One region of the Streptococcus himalayensis genome, then DNA from elsewhere that is predicted to be linked to it. Evidence: predicted binding sites of a transcription regulator. Region 1 holds the regulator's gene; each other region holds the start of a gene.
What was found. The regulator Rex, encoded in region 1, represses fermentation and respiration genes when NADH is low (regulators of the CRP and FNR family bind a similar motif). The targets are predictions, from matches to a motif close to TTGTGAANTANTTCACAA.

Region 2: BFM96_RS03360 (formate/nitrite transporter family protein) is a predicted target of Rex. The motif match lies at 4,585-4,602, and genes of this name have one in related genera.
Region 3: BFM96_RS05330 (zinc-dependent alcohol dehydrogenase family protein) is a predicted target of Rex. The motif match lies at 1,168-1,185, and genes of this name have one in related genera.

The regions. Positions count from the first base shown of each region.
Region 1 is NZ_CP016953.1:1,776,154-1,782,299, reverse strand. Features, by position in the region: gene BFM96_RS08335 (cupin domain-containing protein) at 1-438, shown strand, start outside; gene rpsU (30S ribosomal protein S21) at 940-1,116, shown strand; ribosomal protein L10 leader region at 1,227-1,358, shown strand; gene rplJ (50S ribosomal protein L10) at 1,395-1,895, shown strand; gene rplL (50S ribosomal protein L7/L12) at 1,958-2,326, shown strand; gene radC (RadC family protein) at 2,430-3,110, shown strand; gene BFM96_RS08310 (gamma-glutamyl-gamma-aminobutyrate hydrolase family protein) at 3,107-3,799, opposite strand; gene BFM96_RS08305 (redox-sensing transcriptional repressor Rex) at 3,818-4,462, opposite strand; gene BFM96_RS08300 (L-lactate dehydrogenase) at 4,655-5,644, opposite strand; gene gyrA (DNA gyrase subunit A) at 5,840-6,146, shown strand, end outside.
Region 2 is NZ_CP016953.1:678,633-684,778, reverse strand. Features, by position in the region: gene BFM96_RS03365 (S8 family serine peptidase) at 1-3,594, opposite strand, end outside; gene BFM96_RS03360 (formate/nitrite transporter family protein) at 3,748-4,554, opposite strand; gene BFM96_RS03355 (CPBP family intramembrane glutamic endopeptidase) at 4,826-5,662, shown strand; gene BFM96_RS03350 (hypothetical protein) at 5,736-5,987, shown strand.
Region 3 is NZ_CP016953.1:1,112,010-1,118,155, reverse strand. Features, by position in the region: gene BFM96_RS05330 (zinc-dependent alcohol dehydrogenase family protein) at 93-1,154, opposite strand; gene BFM96_RS05325 (ABC transporter ATP-binding protein) at 1,966-2,676, opposite strand; gene BFM96_RS05320 (ABC transporter ATP-binding protein) at 2,676-3,440, opposite strand; gene BFM96_RS05315 (branched-chain amino acid ABC transporter permease) at 3,440-4,393, opposite strand; gene BFM96_RS05310 (branched-chain amino acid ABC transporter permease) at 4,397-5,266, opposite strand; gene BFM96_RS05305 (ABC transporter substrate-binding protein) at 5,431-6,146, opposite strand, start outside.

The sequences.
Region 1 (6,146 bases):
CGTACTGAACTAGAATCATTGGTTCGTAAAATTTTATTAGAAGAATTGCTCGCTAAAAAAGGAGCTAAACAAGTCGGAAAATCAGGTGTTGCTTCGATCGCCCTTCCAAGCTTAGATGTGCGTCCTGAGGATCGCCTAGATACTGGAAACCCAACAGATAAGGTCTATACTCGCGACTTGCTTGATTTAAAAGAAAGTCCACGTCTTGGTCTAGGACTGATGACTATGGAAGATACGACTTTCCCATGGCACCTTGATTACGATGAAGTGGATTATGTGATTGAGGGACAATTGGATATCGTGGTAGGAGATGAAGTCCTATCTGCTGGTCCTGGAGAAATTCTCTTCATTCCAAAAGGCAGTGATATTAAATTCTCTGTAAAAGGAAAAGCTCGCTTTATCTATGTAACATATCCTGCTGATTGGCAAAATCAATAGGATGGTTTTAGAAAATACAGTTTGATACTAAAATAACTACCAAAGAGGATGGGAATGCCATCCTCTTGATTTTTGCATGGATGTAGAAAATTAGGCTCTATACTTTCTGTAGTGGGTAAATCCCCTGTAGAGATTATGGAGCGGTTACATTCTATCTAATGAAACTTAAAATAGCTCGAATGTAAATGATCTTTTATCGACTAACAACCATGTCATTCGTTGAAAAATCTTCTATTTGCTTTGTCTATAATTATTTATTTTATAGTAAAAAATAAATAATTATAGACAAAGGGACTCTTTTTGAAATTTAATGATTATTAACTCTATTTTTGAATGGTTAAGTGTGTGTGGGGGGTATATACATTCTCTGTTATAATTCTAATATGTTGTAATTACGAATGTAGATTCAAAGAAATAATAAAATTCTGACTATAAGAATTGACAATTATTGATGGATATGATAAAATAAAGTAGATTCTGGACTTGAAGGGAGTGAAAAAAATGTCAAAAACAGTAGTACGTAAAAATGAGTCTCTTGATGATGCTCTTCGTCGTTTTAAACGCGCTGTTACTAAAGCTGGTACTCTTCAAGAAACACGTAAACGTGAATTCTATGAAAAACCTTCTGTAAAACGTAAACGTAAATCAGAAGCAGCTCGTAAACGTAAAAAATTCTAATAAGCGTGTATTAGAGAGTGAAAAGTAGGAAATGTCCTACTTTTTTCTATTTTTTTAAAATAAAAAAGGAAAAACTCTTGCATTTTGTTCCAAAGTATGCTAATATTATCTATGGTTTGAAAAAACTGCCTAAGACAGTAGGGGAGCTCGACTCATAAACATCCTACCGAGGACAAAACGTATCAAAAAGAAGCGTATTGTACTTTCGTGTCTAGGTTTGGGCGCGTTTTTCTTTTGAAAAATTCCCAAGCAAAATAATTACGGAGGTGAAACACTAAATGAGTGAAGCAATTATTGCTAAAAAAGCGGAACTAGTTGACGTAGTAGCTGAAAAAATGAAAGCTGCTGCATCTATCGTCGTTGTTGACGCTCGTGGTTTGACAGTTGAGCAAGATACCGTTCTTCGTCGCGAACTTCGTGGAAGTGAAGTTGAGTACAAAGTTATTAAAAACTCAATCTTGCGTCGTGCAGCTGAAAAAGCTGGACTTGAAGAACTTGCATCTACTTTTGTTGGACCATCTGCTGTAGCATTTTCTAATGAAGATGTTATTGCGCCAGCGAAAATCTTGAACGACTTTTCTAAGACAGCTGAAGCACTTGAAATCAAAGGTGGTGCCATTGAAGGTAAAGTTTCTTCTAAAGAAGAAATCCAAGCCCTTGCAGCATTGCCAAACAGAGAAGGTATGCTCTCTATGCTCTTGTCTGTACTTCAAGCACCAGTGCGCAACGTTGCACTTGCAGTCAAAGCAGTTGCAGAAAGCAAAGAAGACGCAGCTTAATCTGCGCAGCGTAGCCTAGCTACGACAATTTATATAAAAAAACATATTTGGAGGAAATAACAATGGCATTGAACATTGAAAACATTATTGCTGAAATTAAAGAAGCTTCAATCCTTGAGCTTAACGATCTTGTAAAAGCTATCGAAGAAGAATTTGGTGTAACTGCGGCTGCTCCTGTAGCAGTTGCTGCAGCTGGAGCTGCTGACGCTGGAGCTGCTAAAGATTCATTTGATGTTGAATTGACATCAGCTGGTGACAAAAAAGTCGGCGTTATCAAAGTTGTACGTGAAATTACAGGTCTTGGTCTTAAAGAAGCAAAAGAACTTGTTGATGGAGCACCTGCATTGGTTAAAGAAGGTGTTGCAACTGCAGAAGCTGAAGAAATCAAAGCTAAATTGGAAGAAGCTGGAGCTAGCGTAACTCTTAAATAATAGAGTATTGAGCAATAGCTAAAAAACCGTTACTAATAGTAGTAGCGGTTTTTCTATACTCTTTTTCTCTCTTCTACGAATAAAGTAGTGAGGAGGTTTTTTTATGTATAGTATTTCACTAAAAGAGGATTCGCTCTTACCAAGAGAACGATTGCTGGAACAAGGGCCAGAAGCATTGAGTAATCAGGAACTATTGGCTATTTTGCTAAGGACAGGGAGCAAGAAGGAAACGGTCTTTCAAATTTCTCAGCAGTTATTAGCTCGCTTATCTAGTCTAGCAGATTTACGGACAATGACTTTGCAGGAACTAAAAAATATTCCTGGAATTGGACAAATTAAAGCAATTGAATTGCAGGCTATGATGGAGATGGGGCGTCGAATTTGCAAGGCAGAGATGATCGAAAAAGAGCAAGTGGTGAGTAGCAGAGCTCTAGCTTTAAAGATGCAACAGGAATTGGGCTATAAAAAACAAGAGCATCTTGTAGCCCTGTATCTGAATCCTCAAAATCACATCATTCATCAACAGACTATTTTCATAGGGAGTGCGACCAGAAGTTTAGCGGAACCAAGAGAAATTCTACATTATGCAATCAAGCACATGGCGACCTCGGTCATTTTGGTTCATAATCATCCTTCTGGAGCTGTGCAACCAAGTCAAAATGATAATCTGGTGACCGAACAAGTAAAAAAAGCCTGCGACATGATGGGAATCGTTTTGCTCGATCACCTCATTGTTGCAGACAAACGGTATTATAGCTATCGTGAAGAAACCGACTTGCTCTAAAATTGATTAACGATATAATCAAATAGGGCTAATTCTTTTGGACGGTTATCAAAGAGAAACTCTGGGTGCCACTGAACGCCTAAAAAAGGGGTTCCATCTGTTGTTGTAACAGCTTCGATAATCCCGTCCTTAGGATCGTAAGCAATGATTTTCAGATTAGAAGCAAGATCCTTAATACTTTGGTGGTGGAAGGAGTTGATGTGTGAGATTTCTCCGTAAATCTCTCTAAGAATATTGTCAGGAGCTGTCGCTAGGCGTTGGCTAGTGTACTCTGCAGAACTATCCTGCCAATGATCTTCAATATCCTGATGAAGGGTTCCACCCATAGCCACATTAAAGAGTTGGGTTCCACGGCAAACGGTAAAAATGGGCTTATTTTGCCGTCTTGCTTCTTCGATTAAGGCTAATTCAAAGATATCGCGAGAAAGAAGATAGTCATCGCTTTCAATCGTTTGGGCTTCGCCATAGAATTCTGGTCGGACATTTTGCCCACCAGTAAGGATGAGTTTATCAATCATACTCACATATTCTTGGGCCGTTTCTTGATCGCCAATAGGAAGGATAATCGGAATACCTCCGACTTTTCGGACTCCTTCGACAAATCCTTTAGCAGCATAGCTCATCAATGCAAATTCCTCATCAGGATTGAGGCGTTCATTTCCAGAAATTCCGATAATTGGTTTTTTCATACAGATTGATTCTCGTTTCTAATCCTCTTTTTTCATAAAGTAGAGGAGAGTTTGGAGTTCACTCGTTAAATCGACATATTGAACGACAACATCCTTTGGAACTTGTAGGTGAACAGGAGAGAAACTCAGAATTCCCTTGACACCTGAATCGGTCAAAATCGTTGCGACTTCCTGCGCTTTGACGCTAGGAACTGTTAGAATAGCCGTTTTGACATCTGTTTGGCTTAATTTTTCTTTGATTTGGGAAATGCCATAAATCGGAATTCCATCTGGAGTTGTTGTTCCGACTTCTGGATGGTCATCGGTGTCAAAAGCAATGACAATCTTCATTTTATTGCGTTCGTGAAAACGATAGTATAAAAGTGCATGTCCCATATTGCCAATCCCAACCAGCATCACATTGGTGATGGAATTGTCATTGAGCAAATCGGCAAAGAAATTCATCAATTTTTTGACATCATATCCAAACCCACGACGCCCTAATTCTCCAAAATAAGAAAAATCACGGCGTACAGTTGCAGAATCAATTCCAATAGCATCGGCAATTTGTTTGGAATTGGCTTTTTCTATTTTTTCTGCATTGAATCGTTTAAAAATACGATAGTACAGAGATAGACGTTTGGCTGTTGCACGAGGAATTGTTGTATTCTTTTCTAATTTCATATTATCCCTCCAAATGATTCTAATACTATTGTATAGAAAGTTTGTGAAAATTGCAACTATAATCAAAAAAATTGTGAAAATTTCGCAAGTAACGAGAAGATCTCATACCTACGATCGTTTCATCAATCTGGATATAAAATAGAATGGATAAAAAAGAAGTTGGGTTTGAACTCCCAACTTCTTGTTTGTGGATTAGTGTTTAGCTGCTGATGCGAATTCTTCTTTTGAGAAAGCTTCGTCAATGATTGCTTTTAATTCAGCAGCAGAAGCTTGCATTTTTTGAGTTTCAGCATCGTTCAATGGGATGTTTACTGCACGAACGATACCGTGTGCACCAACGATAGCTGGTTGTCCGATAAAGACATCCTCCACCCCTTCATACTGACCTTCTTGGAATACAGAGAGTGGCAATACAGCATTTTCATCGTCTAAGATTGCTTTTGTAATACGAGCAAGGGCAACAGCGATACCATAGTAAGTCGCACCTTTTTTGTTGATGATAGAGTAAGCTGCATCACGAACAGATATAAACAAGTCAACCAAACCTTGTTCATCGATGTCACGGTTTGCTTGTAACCAATCATACAATTTTACACCTGCGACATTCGCGTGAGACCAAACCGCGAATTCTGAATCACCGTGTTCACCCATAATATAGGCATGGACAGAACGTGCATCAATACCAATTTTTTCTGCAAGTGCTTGACGGAAACGAGCTGAGTCAAGAGATGTCCCTGAACCAATGACGCGCTCTTTAGGGAAACCAGAGAATTTCCAAGTGGAGTAAGTCAAAACGTCAACAGGGTTTGCAGCAACAAGGAAGATTCCTTTAAATCCAGATTCTACAACTTGAGTTACGATAGATTTGTTAATAGCAAGGTTTTTACCAACCAAGTCAAGACGAGTTTCACCTGGTTTTTGTGGAGCGCCTGCCGTGATGACTACGAGGTCAGCATCCGCACAGTCAGCATAAGTAGCTGCGTAGATTTTTTTAGGGGAAGTGAAGGCCAAGGCGTGTGAAAGGTCTTCGGCATCACCTACTGCTTTGTCAAACAAAGCTGGGATTTCGATGATTCCCAATTCTTGCGCAATTCCTTGAGTAACGAGGGCAAATGCGTAAGAAGAACCTACGGCACCATCACCAACAAGGATAACTTTTTTGTGTTGTTTAGTAAGAGTCATTTAGCTAAACATCTCCTTTATTTTTTTAGGGAATAGAAATTCCCGTACCCAATCATTCTATCACTTTTAAAGGGCTTTGTCACGAGTATTCTTTATTTTCCTAGATGTAAACGTTTTTAAAAGATAGCGTGACTACTGAAAAATCTTTTCTTTTGTGATATAATAGAAAGGAAAATTGTTGAAAGAGACAGATGAATGCAAGATAAAAATTTAGTAAATGTGAATCTCACCAGTGAGATGAAGACGAGCTTTATCGATTATGCCATGAGTGTTATCGTTGCTCGTGCTTTACCCGATGTTAGGGATGGTTTGAAGCCTGTTCATCGTCGGATTCTATATGGGATGAACGAGCTCGGGGTAACTCCTGATAAGCCTCATAAGAAATCAGCTCGGATTACGGGGGATGTCATGGGTAAGTACCATCCGCATGGAGATTCCTCTATTTATGAGGCAATGGTGCGGATGGCCCAATGGTGGAGTTACCGTTACATGCTTGTTGATG
Region 2 (6,146 bases), 1.1 Mb from region 1:
GAAGTTTGCCCCAGTCGGGGTGACAGTGACTTCTTTGACCTCTTCCAAGATTTCCAAGCCTTCTGGCAAAGTGACCGCTAGTTGATACTGACCTGTCGGCACATCTTTTCCGTAGGTATTGGCCACATATTTCTCAAGTGGGAGTAGGAAGCTACGTCCTTCTGTGTCTTCCAGACGAACTTGAAGGGATTCAGGCGTGGCTTGATTGAATTGAATATCCACAGGAGCCCAAGTGAGTGGCTTAACAAGGAAATCAAGCGTCGCATAGCTCTTTTCATCGGATACCTGAATTGGCAGAATGTTAGAACTTACTAATTTTAAATGATCCTTGTCATAGGCAAAGAGTTCTACATTATAGTCGCCAAATGGGAGGCTAATAAGGCCATTTGGGGTGAAAACAGGGTCAATGATTTTCCCTGCAGTGTCACGAATGAGATAGGAGAAGTAAGTGTTGAGAGTTTCTCCTTCCTCCGTGTCCTTCAAACGAATCTCCACGCGTCCAGATTGATTATCTGCTTGGACAATCTCAGAGAGCGGAAGTGTTTGTCTATTTCCAGCATGATCTTCTACAGTATAGAAGACCTCTGCTAGTTCAATGCCCTCTGGCAATGTATAGCTACCGTCCTCATTTGGTTGGATAGGCACTTTGTTATCATAATGTTCTTTGTCATCCTCTGATGATGTGTAGGTCAACCCATCGTCACCCTCAGCCAAGTAAAAGACTTGTTCGCTGCGGATTCCTGAACCACCCTCTTCAATAGCAGTTCGAGGGGTAAAGTTGCGGGTCTTCTCATCAAATGTTCCGGTCGTAATGACAGGATATTGACGGTCAACAATCACATCAAAGGCGACCATTTGCTCTTTTGCTCCAGGCACAAGAGGCGTATAGCGGACCACGTATTTGTAGCTTCCTTCTGGAACAGATTTTCCAGTTTGGTCGGTTCCATCCCAGATGCTTTCGTCAATAATGCGTGATTTTTTATTTCTTGGGTTGCCAGAATAATAGGTTTTATCTCCTTCGGCAGGTTCACTTTGCCAGATTGGATGCTCCAATAGCTGGTCATCAGCTGCATAGACGCTGGCGATGAGATTTCGGTAATTGCGGAGAAAAACACCTTTGAGACCAATAATATCCTGGTTCTTGTCATCATTTGGAGAAAAAGCGAGCAAGACATTTCCAGTTTCATCAACGGTGATTAGGGAAGCACCTTGCGAAATGAGTTGACTTCCTAAAATAATCGGGTCACGTTTTTCGCGTTTGTTTAGAGAAATGATGTCTTCAGAACTGTCTGTCACAAGAGCCGTTGCATCGCTATCTCCCAATGCCATATAATCATCTACCCGCTCGAAGTAAAAGCCGTTTTGATTGTCTTTGAGTAATTCGTAGATTGATTTTTCGAGAACAGCTAAATTTTGCCATTCTCCTTTAAAACCTACATAAGGAATGCTGACAACTTCTTCTTGAGCCTGGTCAAGGAAACGAACAAACCCTTCTAAGTAGTAGCCATTTGGCATTTCCTTGATGAGTTCGTCATGGAATTTGCTGGCATCCACAGTGACTGTAAGTGCTAGGCTGCTATTTGCTTTGACCGTGATGGTTTCGCCCTTGATTTGCTCCAGTGAGCGAGGTTGCAAGGTAATGTGGCCTTCTTCGACAGTGTCGGTATTAACCTCCGTTACGTAGGTAAGGGTTTTATCTTGATCACTGATATTGTGCAGAATGAGGGGAAGAGTGAAGGTAGATCCAACATTACCAAGGCTCAGACTTCCGTAGCCATTGGCTCCTGTGACATATAAGTCAGTGGAAATCGCACCGTGCGTATCGACCAGCCCTGCACCTTGTTGTCTTGGAGAGGTATAGGCTTTGGTTTCCTCGTTGAAATGCGGTTTTGCGGTGCTCATGATCAAGTTTTTGATCAAGCTTTCGATTTCTTCGGGTGTTTTGGTTGGGTATTTGGTTCGTAAGGCTTGCTTGACAAGAGCAGCAACTCCAGCAACGTGAGGGGCAGCCATACTGGTTCCGTTTTTGGATTCGTATTTTCCATTATTGATCGAAGAGTAAATACCGCCACCAGGTGCTGCTACATCGGGTTTTAGCTCACCATCGACGGATAATCCCCAACTGGAGAAATCCGAGAGTTGTTTCGCAGCAGGATTTGGGATTTGCCCCATTTGTTTATTAAATTGGATTTGATAGTTATTTTTGACCAATTCTTCACCGAAGCTCAAAGGAATGAAGGCACTTGGAATGGCTTTTGATTCCTTGTCCAAGCTCATATTGAGATTGGGTTCATCTTGGTTGTTAAAGATGAGAGCACCTACTGCTCCTTTTGCAATGGCATGCTTGATTTTATCAATAAAAGTGATTTCCCCACGTTTGATGAGAGCGATTTTTCCAGCTACGTCTACAGTTGCGAAATCTTCCTCTTTTCCAAGTCCAGCAAAGACATAGTCATAGGATTTGCCTATTTCAAAATCTTGGTCACTTTCTGAGATGGTCACTGGTACCTTGCTACGATAAAGAGGCAGGCTACTATCATTTCCAATGACATTCATAACTTCTGTGGTGATGTTTGAATTGTTGTAAGAAGCAACAGAGATGGCTCCTGAGGCGGTTGATGGACTAGCCACCAAGCCATAGTCTGGATTTTCCGCTAGGGGAGCGGCATGACCAGAACCGTAGGCACCGTCATTTCCAGCAGCAATGACAACGCTGACTCCAGCTTTTTTGGCTCGGTCAATAGCCGCATCAAGAGCGGGTCCCACATTGATAAGAGAGCCGTTTGCTCCACCGAGACTGAGATTGATACTATCTGCCCCGAGTTTGACAGCGTCCTCAATGGCACGGACGTAAAGAGGAGCGTCAGTCCCTTTATTGGTATCGGAAAAGACCCGCATAAACATCAATTGCGCTTCTGGAGCCACACCGTAGATGTACTCGCCACTGCTATCTGGCTTGGTTGGATTTCCGACTGCGATCCCTGCGACGTGCATCCCATGGGATCCTTCTTCAGCTTCCTTGATATTGGAATTGCTTTCCATATAGTTATAGCCAAAGATGACCTTGTCATTGTACCAATTTCCATAGGAAATCCCTGCAGCCTTTTTAACCGCTTCAAAGGCAGCTTGATCCTTGTATTTGGCAGTCGAGCTATCAGAGAGATGAAGGACATCGTGTTCGACATCCAAACCAGAGTCAATGACCGCTACAACTGTCCCCTGTCCTTTATAGCCTTCCTTCCAGACAGGCGGTACATGGATGAGTTCATTGCTACTATTGCTCAATGGAGCAGCTGTGGCAGTGGGCTCTTCGACAGTCGTTCTTGTAGTGAGAGCTGTCGTATCAGAAACAGGTACGGGAGCTTCCAGATTTGTCGCTGGAGGTGTTAGCTCAGGGGTGGCTGTTTCAGGTTGACGGATGTCAGCTGAAGGTGAGGTTATCTCGGCTGAATTTGAGACAATCTCTTCATTTGCAAAGCTAGTTGCCAGCTCATCTGCAAATACTGGATGACCGGCTGAAAAGATAGCCAGCCCCAGTAAAACAGAAGCTAAACCTAGCTTATACTTGCGTAATGAAAAACGCTGTTGCTTCATAGGATTCTCCTTAAAAAAATAATCAAGACCTTTTTGAAAAGATATTGGTCTTTCTATAGTAATAAAAATATTCTGAAAATTCAAGTTTTTTGTAGATTTTCTAGATTTGTGTGTCAAAAAAATCCTCCTCTTGCGAAAAGAGAAGGATGTTATTTAATCGATATAAATCGTTGACTGCTGATTGAGCCAATGGTATAGGAAACCTATCAGTAGGCCACCTCCAACAAAGTTCCCCAGTCCTGAGAAGAGGAAATTGGAAAGGACAGAAAAGGCAGTCATTCCTTCGACAGGCCCACCATTAGAAAAGAAGGCAAGGGAGAAGGTTGAGAAGTTGGCAATGACGTGCTCAAAGCCGAGGAAAGCAAAGATAAAAATGATGAAAATGACGGCAATCGCCTTTCCAGCATCGTCTTTCATTTTTAGAAAGACAAAGACGGCAATATTGACCACTGCATTGGCAAAAATTCCTTCGATAAACTGCGTCAGTGGACTTTTAGCAATCTTAGCAACGGTTCCTTGGATAAGATAGCTATCAGGTGCCACATGCCCAAGAGAAAAAGGAGCTGTTTGCGAGAGCAGCAAGGTGATGCAGACCGCTCCAACGAAATTAAAGAAAATACAGGTTGCTAGAATTTTCAGGGCTGTTTTGGTTGGAATAACCTTGCGCGCCATTGCCACCGTCATATACATCATATTTGATGTACCGAGTTCGGCATTCATATAAAGAATCATAAGGAGCCCCCAGCCAAACATGAGACCGTAGCTAAATTTCCCGAGTCCTGCTGCCACATGCTCGAGCTTGTCTGCTGTGTAGAGCGCAATGGCAATCCCAAGTGCCAGATAGACACTCGCAAAAATCGATCGAAGGGCATACGCCCAATAGTTGCTTTCAATCAAGTCAGCCTTTTTCTTGATACTTTTATCGATTGTGTACATCAATGCTTGATCTTGTCCTGCCATACGGTTTCCTATCTTTCTACCATTTCCTAATTGAGAAGTTTATCACAATATAAGATTATACCAAAAAAATCCAGAAAATGTAAGGGCTTTTATAAAAGAAAATGATTAGGAGCCCCTGTTTTACAGAGAATTTCATAGGCAGTCTGATCAAAAGATAATGAGATTTGGTACTTTTGATGATTGATTCAAAAAATTTCAGAAAACTTGACACTTTTGTGATAATTGGTGTAAAATGGAAAATATTTTGAATATTTTTTATTAGAGGAATTTTATGAAAGAACAATCATGGGGAAAAATTATTGCGGCTACATTACTCGGACTTTTGGGATTATTTTCTACGCAAATCATTCTAGGTTTTCCGCTTGTACCATTATTTGAGTATAATCAAAATTTAGGTGTTCTTGTTTTTGTGCCGTTCGTTAATATTTCTGTTATATTAATAGCATATCTGATTATCCGATATTTTCTAAAAGATAATCCGTCTGCTTATGGGTTAAAAAGAGTCAGTTTTAACTGGAAATGGGTTGTATTGGTCACTTTGCTACCACTTATTGTAACAGCTATCATTGCAATTTTACTTGGAGGTAAATTAGGAGCTATTGGCACGAACTTCCCATTTGTTGAAACTTTCGTCGGTGGAATTATTTATACTGGTTTTCTTGGTTCCGTAACGGAAGAAGTGATATTTCATGCTTTAATATATCCACTTTTTCGTCAAAAACTGTCAGTTTGGTGGGCTGCTTTTGGGACAGCGATTATCTTTGCGTTGGTGCACTTACCAAACGACAATGCAAACTGGACAATTACCACATTCTCTCAGTTTTTCTTTAGTGCAGTAGCCATAGCCATTCTCTTTGCATACATTACTGAAAGTTCTGATTCTATCTGGAATGCCGCTTGGGGACATGTGATATGGAATATTATGGTATATTTCATTAATATCAGTCCCAAATGGCAGGATAATTTTTTAATTAATATTATTATTTCAAAAGATGTTCCTTTAATCAGCGGAGGAGAGGGAGGTCTTACAGGTTCTATTATCACACCACTTGTTTGTCTTTTAGGTTCAGCGGCTATCGCATGGAGATTAAAGAAACAACGGATATGAGAACTCATTGAGTTATCCATTGGGTTTTTAAATATTTATCGTAATCTATATGAAATAGTAAAAAGGGGACGCTATGTTTTCTTATCAAACATTTCTAGATGAAAAAGGAACGTTGTCATTTGAAAAATGTCAGGAGTATCATCAAAAAATACTAGATACAATGAAAAAGAGAGAGACGGAGTTTGAAGAGTATTGGTTGGACTTTGTAAAAAATGCTATTGAGTACAGGCAAATTCGTTCTAATTGGTATCTTATTAGCCGTGAGGAGCGACTGGCGACTGATGATAGTAGACAAATAAACACAATCAAGTCATTCTTACCTTGAAATTGGTTGCTCGCTACTTAACAAGTGAGAGAGCAGATAGTTCTTGTTTTGATGAGATTGAATTTAACCGTAAGAAAATTGGATATTTTACCACTATATCTCATATATATATGACGTAAATGGTCATTAAGCAAGTTTTGGACTTGCTTTTTTTGTTTT
Region 3 (6,146 bases), 660 kb from region 1:
ACAAAGAGCCAAATAACACAGCAAACAAAAAGACAAACTAGTTTAAGGGCTAGTTTGTCTTCAGTCTGAGAGGGCTAGTGCCCTCTCTTTCATTACGCTTCTGGTGAGATATCATTTTCGATAATGACTTTAATAGCATGGTGATCAGCAGCTTTTGAGAATACCTTGTAAGCTTCTTCGATTTCACTGAGTTTGAAGTAGTGAGTAACCAATTTTTCAGGAGCAATCTTATGAGATTCCATAGCCTTCAACAATTGTGGCGTTGTATTGGTAGAAACAAGACCAGTTGTTACGTTAATGTTGCGAATCCATAGACGATCCAAGTCAAATTGAACAGGCACACCGTGTACTCCAGCATTCGCAATTGTACCATCGATTGCGATAATCTTTTGACAGAAGTCAAATGTTGCTGGGATACCAACTGCTTCAATGGCAACATCAACCCCACGGCCATCTGTTAAATCAAAGATTTCTTGAATTGCTTTTTCTGTATCAGCAGAATTTACTTTGTGAGTCGCACCAAATGAAAGAGCAGTCTCTAAACGGTTGTCATCCAAATCCACCATGATAATCTTCGCTGGTGAGTAGAATTGTGCAGTAAGGAGAGCTCCCAAACCAACAGGTCCTGAACCGATAATTGCAACAGTACATCCTGGCTCTACTTTTCCTTTGATAACACCGATTTCATAACCAGTTGGAAGAATGTCTGATAGCATAACGAGAGCTTCATCTGACACACCTTCTGGAGTATGGTAAAGTGTATTGTCTGCATGCGGTACGCGTAGATATTCTGCATGTGTACCATCAATCAAGTGACCGAAAATCCATCCACCTTCATCTTCACAGTGGGCATAAATCCCCTTACGACAATAGTAACATTTTCCACATGCACAGACACAAGAAACTAAGACTTTATCGCCTTTTTTGAAGTTTGTAACACCTTCACCAACTTCTTCGACAATCGCAATACCTTCGTGTCCTAAAATCCGACCGCTTTCAACAACTGGAACATCTCCCTTGATGATATGAAGGTCTGTTCCACAAATTGTTGTTTTCAACATACGAACCACAGCATCGGTTGGTTTGCGAACCACTGGTTTTTCAACATCAACAAAGGCTGCTTCGCCTGGTTTAACATATGTATAAGCTTTCATAAGCTTTCTCCTTTTGTGAATCTTTTTACTATATCAGTATAACATATAAAGAGTTCAATTGCAAGCGTTTTCTTATTTTTTTGATTGTTTCATAAAAATAAGAAAGATCACTCCATCTTTTCCTCGGAGAAATAGAGTTTTCCATTAGTGAGAGAGCTACATCCAATCATTCATACTCTAAAAAATCAACATCTGACTAGGTTCCAGAATTGAGAAATGTGGAAGGTGATCGATAAAACTAGCCTAGCTTGTGTCCTAAAACCACAGGGGGAACGGAGGTTAGCTGAGGGAGTGGGACAAACCAGGATGAGCGCGATGCGCTCACCCTCAAAATAATGTAATCTGGAAGATTATGTATAAAAATCATGATTTCGAAGAAATCGATTTTCCTCACTCCTTTATTTTTAGGTTCGGGCTAAATGAATCCACTGGATTCGTTTACTTCCACCCCCGCAAGTTGACTAGCTTCCACAATTGAGAATTGTGGAAGGCTGGAAATAGAACGAGCGTAGCTCGCTCCTTGCAATTGAAAATTATGAAAGGTTGGAAATAGAGCTAGCGAACATTTTGCTAGCCCTCTCTACTAGAATGTTGATTTATCAACATTCTACAAACCAGACAACTACTGCGTCAAACTGTTACAGCTATAAAAGAAGCGAGGCTGGATAATTTTGTCTCACTCCCTTATTTCCAACCTTCAACAGTCCGCTGGACTGTTGAAGCAAGGTGAGTTAACGACGTCAGGTTTTGACAAGTATCAAACAAAAAAAGAAACCGGAGTTATCCCAGTTCCTTCGTATATTGATGGTCATTAGCCTCCTAGATAGGCTTTACGAACTTCATCAGAAGCAAGCAATTCCTGACCAGTACCAGATAGAACGACTTTCCCTGTTTCTAGGACATAGCCGCGATCGGCAATAGAAAGTGCTTTATTAGCATTTTGCTCAATCAATAGAACTGTTGTCCCTTGTTTTTGGATATCTTGAATAATATCAAAAATTTCTTGAATAAAAATCGGTGCAAGTCCCATAGATGGCTCGTCTAAAAGCAGTAATTTCGGTGTTGACATCAAGGCGCGCCCCATAGCAAGCATCTGCTGTTCTCCTCCAGAAAGGGTAGCAGCATCCTGATTTTTTCGTTCTTCTAGGCGAGGAAAACGTGAGAAAACCTTCTTCAAATTCGCTTGATTTTCTTCCCGATTTTTCTTGAGAAAGGCCCCCATTTCTAGATTTTCCATAACTGTCAAACCTGAAAAGACATGGCGTCCTTCTGGAACCTGAGATAGTCCTGCTGCAACAATTTTTTGAGCAGGTACTTTTTGGATTTCCTGACCGAGGAAGGAAATTTGACCATTACTTGGGCGAACTAAACCTGAAATCGTCCGTAGAATTGTTGTTTTCCCAGCACCATTGGCTCCAATAAGGGAAACAACTTCTCCTTCATTTACCTCAAAACTGACATCATGAACAGCCTGAATCATGCCATAATGAACCGAAAGATTCTCAACTTTTAACATCGACATTAGGCTTCACCTCCTAGATAAGCTTCAATAACACGCTTGTCATTTTTGATTTCCTCTGGTGTCCCGTGAGCAATCAAGCGGCCATATTCCAACACATAAATGCGTTCTGTTACTTCCATGACCAAGCTCATATCATGCTCAATGAGCATAATCGTTATGTTAAATTCATCTTTAATACGACGAATTAAATCGGTTAACTCTGCGGTTTCCTGTGGATTCATCCCTGCAGCTGGCTCATCCAAGAAGAGGATTTTCGGCTCAGTCGCAAGCGCCCGTACAATCTCTAAACGCCGTTGCTGACCATAGGCTAAATTTTTAGCAAGTGTGGCTGCATCCCCCTCTAAATCAAAGATTTTAAGCAAATCAAGAGCCTTTTGCTTCAACTCCTCTTCATGCTTATAGAAGGCAGGAAGACGGAACATACTCGCAAAGACATGTTTTTTATGGTGATTGCCAAAGGCAATCAAAACATTATCCAGCACGCTTAAATCCTTGAATAAACGGATATTTTGGAAGGTCCGTCCTAGGCCAAGAGAGGCAATCTTATAGGGAGCTTGCCCGTTTAACAAATGTCCATCCAGAGTTACGGTTCCTTCACTTGGTTCGTAGACACCAGTCAATAAGTTAAAAAGGGTTGTTTTCCCAGCACCATTGGGACCAATCAAGCCGACCAATTCGCCCTCGTTTAATTCCAAGGTCACATCGCCCACAGCTGTCAATCCACCAAAATGCTTGGTTAAATGTTGTACATCAAGAAGTGCCATTATTTTGTCACCTCCTTATTTTTTTTGAAAAAGCGAGACAAACTCAACTCCCATGTTCCTAACAATCCACCTGGTCGGAAAATCATGACAAGAATCAATGCCAAGGAGTAGATAATCATCCGAATACTTGCTACATCCTGCAAGAGCATGTTGAGAATTCCCAATACAATCGCTGCCACAATCGTTCCTGTCATTGAACCAAGACCTCCAAATACAACAATAATCAATACGTTAATGGTATTGGTAAATGAATAGTCCTTTGGAACGACTGAACCGACATAACCAGCATAAAGACTACCTGCAATACTAGCTGTCATGGCACCAAAGACAAAGGCAATCACTTTGATTTTGGTCGTGTTAACCCCAACTGACTCTGCTGCAATTTCGTCTTCTCGAACAGAGAGGGTCGTCCGACCAATCGGACTGCGCAAGAAATTGACGGTAAAAATCGTTGTCAAAACGACAAAGAGATACACCATTTGCCAGCTCGTAAAATTAGGAATTCCCAAAATACCTGCTGCACCATTGGTTAAATCACCACCGTTGACAATCAAAATCCGAATAATCTCAGAGACACCAAGAGTTGCAATCGCAAGGTAATCCCCTTTTAAACGTAGCGTTGGAAGACCAACCGCAAGAGCAACAGCTCCAGCAATCAGAGCCCCAACTACCATAGCTGCAAAGAAGGCTCCGTAAGTTGGCGATTTTGAACCAATAATCGCAGCTGCATAGGCTCCAATCGCCATAAAACCAGCATGTCCTAGTGAAAATTGACCGGAAAACCCAACAATTAAGTTAAGACCAACTGCTAAAATAATGTTGATACCGATTTGTTGCAAAATTTGAAGATAAAAATCATTCAAAATACCTAGGTTTGCAAGAACCGTAATCAAAAGATAAATAGCTGTAAGAAGGCCTAGCCACACAAGATTGGTTGTTGTATTTTTCTTCATGTTTTACACCTTCTCCTTCACATTTTTTCCAAGAAGTCCTGCTGGACGAACCAACAAAATCAAGATCAGAACAGCATATACAATGGCATCACGGAAATCAGACATCCCAAAAGCAGTCGCAAACGTTTCCAATAAGCCAATGACAAATCCACCAAGGGCTGCACCAGGAATAATCCCAATTCCTCCCAATACCGCCGCAACGAATGATTTTAGACCTGGAGTCATCCCCATCAAGGGTTCTAACGAGTTATAGTAGAGGGCAATCAGGACACCCGCTGCACCTGCAAGAGCAGATCCTAACGCAAAAGTGAAGCTGATTGTCCGATTGACATTGATACCCATCAGCTGAGCTGCATCGCTATCCACCGATACGGCACGCATAGCTTTCCCCATTTTAGTCTTTTGAACAATGACTTGAAGTAAGACCATGAGCACCAAAGACACACCCAAAATCATCAGCTGAATATTGGTCAAACTAATCGGACCAAAGGTATAACGCACTGTTTCAATGACCTGCGGAAACGAGCGAGTATTGGCTCCAAAAAGATATACCATCGTATATTCCAAGAAGAAGGATACCCCAATCGCTGTAATCAAGGCAGCAATACGCGTTGAATGACGCAGTGGACGATAGGCTAAGAACTCAATCAAGACCCCCAAACCAGCCGTTCCAACCATGGCTAATAGCAAGGCAAGAAAGAAAGGCAAGCGAAGCGTATTGATAAGAAAATACCCCATAAAGGCACCCATCATGTAAATATCGCCATGAGCGAAGTTGATGAGTTTAATAATTCCATACACCATGGTGTAACCAAGGGCTAACAGAGCATAAACGCTTCCCAGGATTAAACCATTGACAAGTTGTTGGAGCATGTAAAACCACACTTTCTATTAAATTTCAAGACGTGAAAAATTCACTGTTGTTTATTATATCATAGTTTCCCTAAAATCCACAAAAAGGGGAGCAAGAAAAACTCCGTTTGAATTTCTCTCACTCTCCTAATTTGCTGATCACTCTATCAGTGATGGGAGTTTTCTTACGGTTTTACAGTTTCTGCAGCTGTTACTTTACCATTTTCCATGGTCATCATGAAGGCTGTTTTCACTGTATTGTGGTTCGCATCAAAGCTAGTATCCCCTGTTACTCCTTCAAAGTTCTTGGTTTTTGCAAGGTTATCTTTGATGTCGATTGATGTTTTTGCACCTTTTGCTGCTTCAGCTACAAGGTAAACTGAATCATAGGCAAGTGCTGCAAAGGTAGAAGGCTCTTCATTGCCATACTTCGCTTTATAAGCTTCAAGGAATTTCTTAGCCTTATCCGATACATCCACTGTTGAAGAGAAACCTGAGATAAAGTAAATCTTAGATGCTTTTTCTGGTGTAGCCTGTTGAACGAATTCTTCACCGTTAAAGCCATCTCCACCAACGATTGGTTGCTCAATGCCAAGACCACGTGCTTGGTTTACAATTTTACCTGCTTCTGTGTAGTAGCCAGGAATGACAATGGCATCGAATTCTTTTCCTTTAATTTTTGTCAATGCTGCTTGGAAATCTGTATCTCCTGCTACGAAAGTCTCGTCTGCAACAATATCGCCTTTATAAGAATCGCGGAAAGATTTTGCAATTCCTTTAGCATAGTCACTAGAGTTGTCTGTGTAAAGAACTACTTTTTTCGCACTTAATTTTTCTGTGACATAATTTGCGATAATTTTTCCTTGGAAGCTATCTTGGAAAGTAGCGATAAACAAGTAAT